DNA from 2 places in the Sporomusa aerivorans genome. Region 1 is predicted to be linked to the other one. Evidence: a T-box and tRNA genes for the amino acid it is inferred to sense, from the RefSeq annotation. Region 1 holds a T-box; the other holds one or more tRNA genes.
What was found. The T-box of region 1 lies ahead of ileS (isoleucine--tRNA ligase). A T-box ahead of a tRNA ligase gene usually reads a tRNA of that ligase, here a tRNA-Ile.
Positions count from the first base shown of each region.

Region 2: it encodes a tRNA-Ile, which carries the amino acid that the T-box ahead of ileS (isoleucine--tRNA ligase) is inferred to sense. The anticodon was not compared.

Region 1 covers NZ_CP156926.1:1,989,696-1,994,531, forward strand. The annotation lists gene SATMO3_RS09065 (response regulator transcription factor) at 84-749, shown strand; gene SATMO3_RS09070 (sensor histidine kinase) at 765-2,126, shown strand; T-box leader at 2,399-2,612, shown strand; gene ileS (isoleucine--tRNA ligase) at 2,789-4,836, shown strand, end outside.
Region 2 covers NZ_CP156926.1:3,305,679-3,310,514, forward strand. The annotation lists gene dnaG (DNA primase) at 1-1,689, shown strand, start outside; gene rpoD (RNA polymerase sigma factor RpoD) at 1,746-2,852, shown strand; tRNA gene SATMO3_RS15650 (tRNA-Asn) at 2,914-2,989, shown strand; tRNA gene SATMO3_RS15655 (tRNA-Ile) at 3,044-3,118, shown strand; tRNA gene SATMO3_RS15660 (tRNA-Glu) at 3,212-3,286, shown strand; tRNA gene SATMO3_RS15665 (tRNA-Val) at 3,395-3,470, shown strand; gene SATMO3_RS15670 (tRNA (adenine(22)-N(1))-methyltransferase TrmK) at 3,584-4,276, shown strand; gene SATMO3_RS15675 (Nif3-like dinuclear metal center hexameric protein) at 4,267-4,836, shown strand, end outside.

The DNA.
Region 1 (4,836 bases):
TTCAGCTTTTTTTCAGTATTACGTGATATAATTTAAATAAAGGCAATCTTATCTTCATAAAATCCGGTTGGAGTGAATAGGTTATGAATATTCTGCTGGCTGAAGATGACGAAAGATTGGGAAAACTTGTTAAGTACATGATGGAATCTGAAGGACACAGTGTTGATTGGCGAGTGAATGGAGATAAAGTTCTTAGGCTGTCAGGCCAGAAGCACTATGATTTATTGATTCTTGACTGGATGCTGGCTGGGCTTAGCGGCATAGAACTGTGCCGACAAATTAGAACCAATCAGAATTACATTCCGATTTTAATGTTAACAGCGAGAGATAAAGTGGCCGACCGGGTTGCCGGGCTGGATGCCGGGGCCGATGATTACATGGTTAAACCGTTTGAGTTTAGCGAATTATTTGCCCGTATTCGTTCTTTATTCAGACGAACTAGAGTGTTTGTCGCCGATGAAGTGCTGTCTGTCTATGACATGGTTCTTAACCGTGCCAATAGAACGTTAACACGCGACAATGCAACAGTACAGTTATCCAATCGTGAATTTCAGTTACTGGAGCTGTTGGCTGACAACAAAGGCAAAGTTTTATCAAGGGAATTTTTAATTAACCGGGTTTGGGGATTGGAAAGTGACGTAACGGATAATAATCTTGACGCCTATATTCGTTTGCTTCGTAAGAAGATTGATATACCTGGAAGGCCATCGTTTATCAGCAATGTATGGGGTGTAGGGTACAAATTTTAAAAACGGGGCAAAAATATGCTACATAGAGTGTATAACCGGCTGATGTTACTTTATAGCGGGATTACAGTAGTATCCTTGTTGGGCTGTATGCTTATTCTCTATTTGTTATTGTCAATGCAACTTATTAAAGAACAAAAAGAAGAAGTAATAATGCTGGCGCAGAACGAAACAAATGCACATATGAACTGGTTCATGCAGGAATTCCATGTCCGCAATAATAGCAGGAATAATTTTTCTCCCAGCCACAGGTCAATTGATGTTCCCGGGAATATATTTTACTTTTTTGTAGATGCAAATGGACAAGCGAGAAATACTACTGAGCCTCTTGAAATACAGCAGGAAATTTACAAGAAAGCTTCACAATGGGAAGGTATATATAGTGATATTGTTGAGATTAGTACATTTAACGGAAAAAATATCTCGGTTGCCGTAGCGGCGTATCCCGTGTATCTTGATAGTAATTTTGTAGGAACCTTGTATGCCGGAAAAAATCTTGAGGCTTATAACAGCTTTTTAAGTGAGTTAGTTCATGCATTAAGTATTTCTGTTGGCTTATTTATGATTGTTGTTGCTTTCGCTTCTCACTTTTTAGCCAGTAGAGCCATTATACCAATACGTAGATCGTTAGAACGTCAAAGGCAATTTGTCGACGATGCTTCTCATGAACTTCGTACCCCTCTCAGCATTGTTCGTTCCGCACTTGAAATTATTGATAAACGGGAGGGGGACAAGATGTCTCCTTTTTCAGTTCAATTATTAGCTGATATTAGAGATGAAATGAACCGATTGTCTAGATTGGTTGGCGATATGTTAACTTTAGCCAGGGCAGATTCCGGTACGGTTGAGATTGATAAAAGTCTATTCGATTTTTGTTTTGAAGCAAAACGGGTAGTCAGAAAGTTTGAACAGCGAGCGCAGGATAAGGCAATTTCGCTTACCTTGGAAGTGCCCGAGCAGGCTATGATTTATGCTGACCGGGAACGTCTGGTGCAATTATTAACACTTCTTTTAGATAATGCGATAAAATATACTCCGCGGGACGGGGCTGTTCATGTAAGCTTACAGCTTACGGAGGAGCTGGTTAATAAAATGGTACAATTATCTGTAAAGGATACCGGCATTGGCATAAACGCGGAGGACCAACAGAAGATCTTCGAACGCTTTTGCCGGGTGGATCAGGCCAGAACCCGGCAAAAGGGCGGATTTGGGCTTGGTCTTGCTATCGCAAAATGGATTGTGCAGGCACATGACGGTAATATTGCGGTAGTCAGTCAGTTGGGGAAAGGAAGTAGTTTTCAGGTGTTGTTTCCCGCCGGAATTAAGAGTTCAACTCTAAGTAAGTCTGTCAATTTTAGCAACTGGCCTAACCGCAGATAAGCTTCGCGGGTGTATAATTGCTTGCGGACAGGTCATGGCTGTTGCTAATATATTACAATCAGCCCCACAAATGAAGATGAGCAAGGAACAAGTAAGGCAATTAAAAAGTTAGACGCAGAGACGGTGGTTCGTCTTATGAGATAAAGACGCAACCACCGTCCCTAGTCTTGTTAAAGTACCTTTTGACAAACGCCACGGATAATTGAGCAGGAAAGTTTGACATTCCTCAATTGAAGAAGTATAATCTTGAATAACATTTTAATATAATTTCTTGAAAAGCTGTGAACAGGAAGAGTATTGCGGGAATAGAACCGTACAGAGAGCGGGGAGTGCTGAGAACCTGCAGGGAGTTGCCGGAAGAAAATCACCTGAGAGCTGATGACTGAATGCTTAGTAGGTTAATCCGTATTCCTGCGTTAAAGGATAAGGTATGCAGTACCTGAGAATATTAAGGTGGTATAACGAAGTAAACGCTTCGTCCTGACTAATGGACGAAGCGTTTTTGTTCTCCTGATAGAAAGTATAACTTTCGCCTGGATAAGGGCAACATCGGCTTCCGCTTTCGCCAAAGGCTCGGCGCAAGCCGTGTTTTCTTTATTATAGATATTCTCCGGTATACAAGACTTTGAAGCGTTTAGCAAAAGAGGAAGGAGCAACAGAATATGTATAAGAAAGTAAGTCCCAAAAATAATTTTGTAGAAATGGAAAAATCAATACTGGCCTTATGGGAAGAGAAAAAGGTCATTGCCAAAAGCTTTAACATGAACGCGGGCAAGGAGTATTTTACATTTTATGACGGACCGCCGACTGCAAATGGCGCTCCGCACATCGGTCACGTCGTTACCCGGGTTATAAAAGATCTCATTCCACGATATAAGGTCATGAAGGGATATAGGGTTTTGCGAAAAGCCGGCTGGGATACACATGGCCTGCCGGTTGAACTTGAAGTTGAGAAGAAGCTGGGCATTTCCGGCAAGCCGGAAATTGAAAAATATGGCGTTGAAGATTTTGTGAAAAAGTGCAAAGAAAGCGTGTTTGCCTATGCTGCACAATGGAAGGAAATGTCGGAACGGGTGGCATTTTGGATTGACATGGAGAACCCGTATGTTACCTACCATAACAAATATATTGAATCGGTTTGGTGGTCGTTGAAGCAACTTTGGGATAAAGATTTATTATATAACGGACACAAAATTGTTCCGTATTGCCCGCGTTGCGGCACCGCTTTGTCTTCTCATGAAGTGGCACAGGGCTATAAGGATGTTAAAGACAATTCGGCCTATGTCAAATTCAGACTCAAAGGGGAAAATACCGCGATTCTCGTTTGGACGACTACCCCGTGGACACTGCCCAGCAATGTAGCGTTGGCTGTTAACCGGGCCTATGATTATGTTGAAGTTACCAATAAAGAAGAGCATTTAATTCTGGCGAAAGAACTGCTAAACTGCCTGGAAGGCGAATACGAACTGGTGCGCGAGTTCAAAGGGGAAGAATTGCTGGGCAGGGAATATGAGCCGATGTTCCGTTTCACTCAACCGGAGAAAAAAGCTTATTATGTTGTGCACGGAGATTTTGTTACTCTGAGTGACGGTACAGGAACTGTGCATATCGCTCCGGCTTATGGGGAAGATGACAACCGGGTTGGACAAAAGCATGATCTGCCGCTCGTAAATCTGGTGGATGCGCAAGGTAATTTTGTGGAAGAAGTGACTCTCTGGCAGGGGACATTTGTCAAGAAAGCTGATGAAAAGATACTGGCATTCCTTCAAGAAAATGGTGTTCTGTATAAGGCGGAAAAATATCTGCATTCCTATCCATTCTGCTGGCGCTGCGATACCACGCTTTTATATTATCCCCGCATATCCTGGTTTGTCAGAATGTCATCGTTGCGGGATAAGCTCTTAGAAAATAACGACAAGATTAACTGGTATCCGGATAACATCAGAAAAGGCCGTTTCGGCAATTTCCTGGAAAACGTAATAGACTGGGGGCTCAGCCGTGAGCGCTACTGGGGCACACCTTTGCCGATTTGGGAATGCGAATGCGGACATAAGGAATGCATCGGCAGCATAGCGGAACTTAAGGAAAAGGGGTTGGATGTGCCTGATGGCATCGACCTGCATAAGCCATACATTGACAAAGTACAGATGAATTGCCATCATTGCGGCAAAAGGATGCAGCGAGTCAGTGAAGTCATCGACTGCTGGTATGATTCCGGGTCGATGCCGTTTGCCCAGCATCACTACCCGTTTGAGAACCAAGAACTGTTTGAACAAAACTTCCCGGCACAGTTTATTTCCGAGGCTGTTGACCAGACACGCGGCTGGTTCTATACTCTGCTGGCGATTTCGACTGCTGTTTTTGGTAAAAGTTCATTTGAAAATTGCGTTGTACTGGGGCATATACTCGATAAACAAGGCCTAAAAATGTCTAAACATAAAGGCAATGTCCTAAATCCGTTTACCGTATTAGACAATCAAGGCGCCGATGCCCTGCGCTGGTACTTCTATACTGCCAGTGCTCCCTGGCTGCCTTCACGTTTTTATGAAGAGGCTGTAATTGAGGCGCAGCGGAAATTTATCAATACGTTGTGGAATGTTTATTCCTTTTACGTGCTATATGCGGAAATCGACCAGTTTGATCCGGCGAAATATCAGGGCAGACAGAGCAGTCACGTTATGGACAGATGGATTATCTCCAAGCTCAACAC
Region 2 (4,836 bases), 1.3 Mb from region 1:
TTCCACAATGAGAAAACACCTTCATTCTCGGTAACCCCGGACAAAGGTTTTTTCTATTGCTTTGGTTGTCAGGCAGGTGGCAATGTTTTTAATTTTCTGATGAGGGTTGAAAACATTACTTTTTTTGAGGCGGTAAAATTACTGGCGCGCAAACTGAATATCCCTATACCGGAAAAAGAAAAGTCGCCGCGTGAACAAGCCAGAGAACAGGAACTTGCTAGAATATATCAGGTTAATGAATTGGCGAGGGACTTTTTTCATGCTTGTCTGACCAAGACTAAATTCGGCCAACCGGCGCGGGAATATTTAGCAAGCCGTGGTATTTCCACTGAATGGATTGATTTTTTTAAGCTGGGGTTCGCTCCACCGTTATGGGATAAACTATCATCAACATTCAGTGACAGAGGTATTGAACTGGATATAGTGCTTAAAGCAGGACTAACGGTTGCCCGTACTTCCGGCGATGGTGTTTACGACCGTTTTCGTAATCGGATTATGTTTCCAATAAATGATATCCGGGGACGGGTAATTGGTTTTGGCGGCAGAGTTCTGGACAATACCCAGCCGAAATACCTTAATTCACCGGAAACACAAGTTTTTAATAAACGTCATGTGTTATACGGTTTTGATAACGCTTATAAACATATTCGTGATACAGGCCAGGTGATTATAGTTGAAGGTTATATGGATGTGCTAACTCTGTATACTCATGGCATCCGCAATGTAGTTGCTTCCTTAGGGACTGCGTTTACTTCAGAACAGGCGAGGAATCTAATAAAGCTGAACGCCGAATTACTGTTCTCTTACGATAGTGATGCCGCTGGTCAGAATGCCACGCTCCGGGCACTAAGCACTGTGCGTACCATGGGGGCAGCGATTAAAGTGGTGTCTGTACCTGATGGCAAAGATCCTGATGAATTTGTCAGAAGACATGGTAGCGCCGCTTTTTCAGGGCTTTTAACTTCTGCTCAGCCGCTTCTGGACTATCAGCTTGCGCAGGCGCTAAAAGCAGATGATTATTCTACTGTTCAGGGTAAGATCGCCGTAGTCGGCAAATTAGCCCCTATTCTGGCGGAAGCAGATAATGCAGTAGAGGTTAATGCACATATAACCCGCTTGTCGCAAACACTATCTGTAGATGAAAGTGCTTTACGCAGTGAAATATCAAAGTATATTGTTCAAGTGAAAAAGGATAAAAATGTAAATAACGGGAAAACTATTAATATTGCACTCTTATATAAGCAACCGGCTCCAGCGGTTGTACAGGCTGAACGGCAGCTTATCAGACTGATGTGCGAAGATTTATCGCTTGTTCCCTATGTATTTGCAAAAATTTCGCCACAAGAAATACAAGGAGCCTTACAGCAAGAGATTATTAATTTCATATTTAATGCGTATAATATGGAGAAAAATATAACGCAGGCAAATCTCAATGCTATGGTAAACGATTTAACGGAAAAAGCAAATAGTGAGTTTTCACATATTATGTTAATGGAGATACAGTTTGATGATGTAGTCAAGTTTGCGGACGACTGTATAAAAACCATCCGCTTGGCACATTTAACAGTCTTATATGAACAACACCGGCTTATGGCCGATGAATTAGAACGCATGGGGGATAGTAGCTTTCTGCAGGAACTTGCGGAAAGTCAGCGAATTAAACATGAAATTAGCAAATTACACCATTAATAAACAAGCATGGAATTTTGTATCACTGTCTATTGCCAAAGGAAGGGGGGAAAACTATGGCTGATAAAAAAAATGCACCGGGCGAACAAGTCAATGAGTTGTTACACAAAGGGAAAAAGCGTGGTATGTTGACATATTCTGAAATTATGGATACTATGCAAACTGAAGATATGAGCCCTGACGAAATTGATGACATGTATGAAATTTTTAATAACAAGGGTATTGAGATTGTAGACGAAGTCCCGGATGTTGAATTGATCGAAGGTCCAGATATGTCCGAGATTGAATCAACTGCCGAAGAAGTAGATATAGATCTTACCATTCCTGAAGGCATTAGCATTGATGATCCTGTTCGGATGTACCTTAAAGAGATTGGCCGGGTACCGCTCTTAACTGCGGACGAAGAAATTAAACTGGCCAAGCGCATGGAGCAAGGGGATGAGGAAGCTAAACGCCGTCTTGCTGAGGCGAATTTACGCTTAGTGGTAAGTATTGCTAAACGTTATGTTGGGCGCGGTATGCTGTTTCTTGACCTTATCCAGGAGGGTAACCTGGGGTTAATTAAGGCTGTAGAAAAATTTGACTACAATAAGGGGTATAAGTTTAGTACCTATGCCACCTGGTGGATACGCCAGGCGATTACCAGAGCCATCGCTGACCAGGCAAGAACCATTCGTATCCCTGTTCATATGGTGGAAACTATCAACAAACTTATCAGAGTGTCACGGCAACTGCTGCAAGAACTGGGCCGTGAGCCTTCACCTGAAGAAGTGGCCAAAGCAATGGATGTCAGTGTTGAACGGGTACGGGAAATTATGAAAATTGCCCAGGAACCAGTTTCACTGGAAACACCCATCGGGGAAGAGGAAGATTCCCATTTAGGCGACTTTATTGAAGATCAGGATGCACCGGCTCCTGCTGAAGCTGCATCATTCATGCTGCTTAAGGAACAGTTGGAAGAAGTGTTGGAAACGTTGACTCCGCGGGAAGAAAAAGTCCTGCGTCTCCGTTTTGGTTTAGACGATGGCCGGGCCCGTACTCTTGAAGAAGTAGGACAATATTTTGGCGTTACCCGTGAGCGTATTCGTCAAATAGAAGCCAAGGCCCTTCGTAAACTGCGTCATCCCAGCCGCAGTAAGAAACTGAAAGATTTTCTTGAATAAAACTGAATAAACTCTTGACGTAATAAAGACATTGCTTTATAATAATCAACGTTGGCGATATTCCTCGATAGCTCAGTTGGTAGAGCAATCGGCTGTTAACCGATCGGTCGTAGGTTCGAGTCCTACTCGAGGAGCCAGTTATTACGTTAGTAAAACAGGCTTTCTTCGGAAAACCTGTTTTAACATCTTTAGGGCCTATAGCTCAGCGGTAGAGCAGCCGGCTCATAACCGGCTGGTCCCTGGTTCGATCCCAGGTGGGCCCACCAATTCAGTTATCAGTTATCAGTAAACAGGGCGCTGGATACTGCAGCAAAATGTAGTTACCGCTAACTGCAACCTGAATACAGTATACTATTTATGGCCCGTTGGTCAAGCGGTTAAGACACCGCCCTTTCACGGCGGTATCAAGGGTTCGATTCCCTTACGGGTCACCATAAGCAGCGAACCAGGTTCTCACGAGCCGATAGGCGAAATGAGAACCTGAGTGAGTCGCTTACTTCCGAGCGGAAGTGAGGAAGGGTATTCCTTTATTATCTAGATATGGGCGATTAGCTCAGCCAGGAGAGCGCCTGCCTTACAAGCAGGATGTCGGCAGTTCGATCCTGTCATCGCCCACCATAGAAAAAAACCTGCGAATTGATTCGCAGGTTTTTTCTATGGTAAATTACCGAAGGATTTTATAGCCGGGAAGCGAAATACTATCAAAGAAAACCTGCCGGGAGGATTATTACGTGAAATTAGGTCAACGATTGCAAACAATTGCCAACATGGTGCCAACAGGAGTCACTATTGCAGATATTGGCACTGATCATGCCTATTTACCGATATATCTTATGCAGCAAAAAATTACTGCCAGTGCCATTGCCGGTGATGTTCATCATGGTCCGTACTTATCGGCGCAAGGGGCTGTTGCCGCTTACCATCTGGACCATGCAATTTCTGTCCGTCAGGGAAATGGCCTGGAAGTGCTCCGGCCCGGTGAAGCCGATGTTGCTGTTATCGCTGGCATGGGTGGTGCAAATATCATTGAGATTTTAAGTGCACGGCCGGAAGTAACAGCAACATTGAAGCGTCTTATTTTGCAGCCAATGATTGCAGCATCCCTTGTCAGAACCTGGCTATACGTTAACAATTGGATAATCATAGATGAACAACTTGTGCAGGAAGAGGGCAAGTTATACCAGATTATTGCGGCTGAGCCCGGAGAAATGCAACCTGTGGAACCTATCCTGAATGAAATAGGGCCTTTGCTCTGGCAAACAAAACCACCACTCTTAAAGCAGCACATTCAGGAACTGATTGACCATTTGCGAAATGTTGTTGCCGCGATGGCGGCAGGCGGCAGTGAAGTAATTAATTCTGAGAAGTACAGAGAGTACACCCGCAGGCTCAATGAACTGGAGGATAGGATAGCATGTCTGTAAAGTGTCGTGATATTATTGCCGAAGTGGAACAACTGGCCCCGAAACATTTTGCGGAAAGCTGGGATAATGTCGGGCTGCTGATAGGCAGGCCGGATCAGGACATACATAAAGTACTGGTAACGCTTGACGTGGATACAGCAGTTGTTGAGGAAGCAATTGCGGTACAGGCAGATATGATTGTTGCCCATCATCCATTACTCTTTAAAGGCCTTACCCGAATTCGCACCGATTCGCCGCAGGGTAATATGCTGGCGTCCCTCATTAAGAAGGATGTCGCGGTATATGCTGCCCATACCAATCTTGACAGTGCGCCAGGGGGCGTAAATGATGTGCTAGCCAGGAAACTCAATCTCCGGAACGTTGTGCCATTGACAACGGTTTACCAGGAGAAGCTGCATAAGCTGGTAGTTTTTGTTCCTGTTTCCCATGTGGAAACAGTGCGGGCCGCAATGACAGCGGCAGGCGCAGGACATATCGGCAACTATAGCCATTGTACTTTTCAGACTCAGGGTGTCGGAACATTCTTACCGCTCGCAGGCACATCCCCATATATCGGTGAG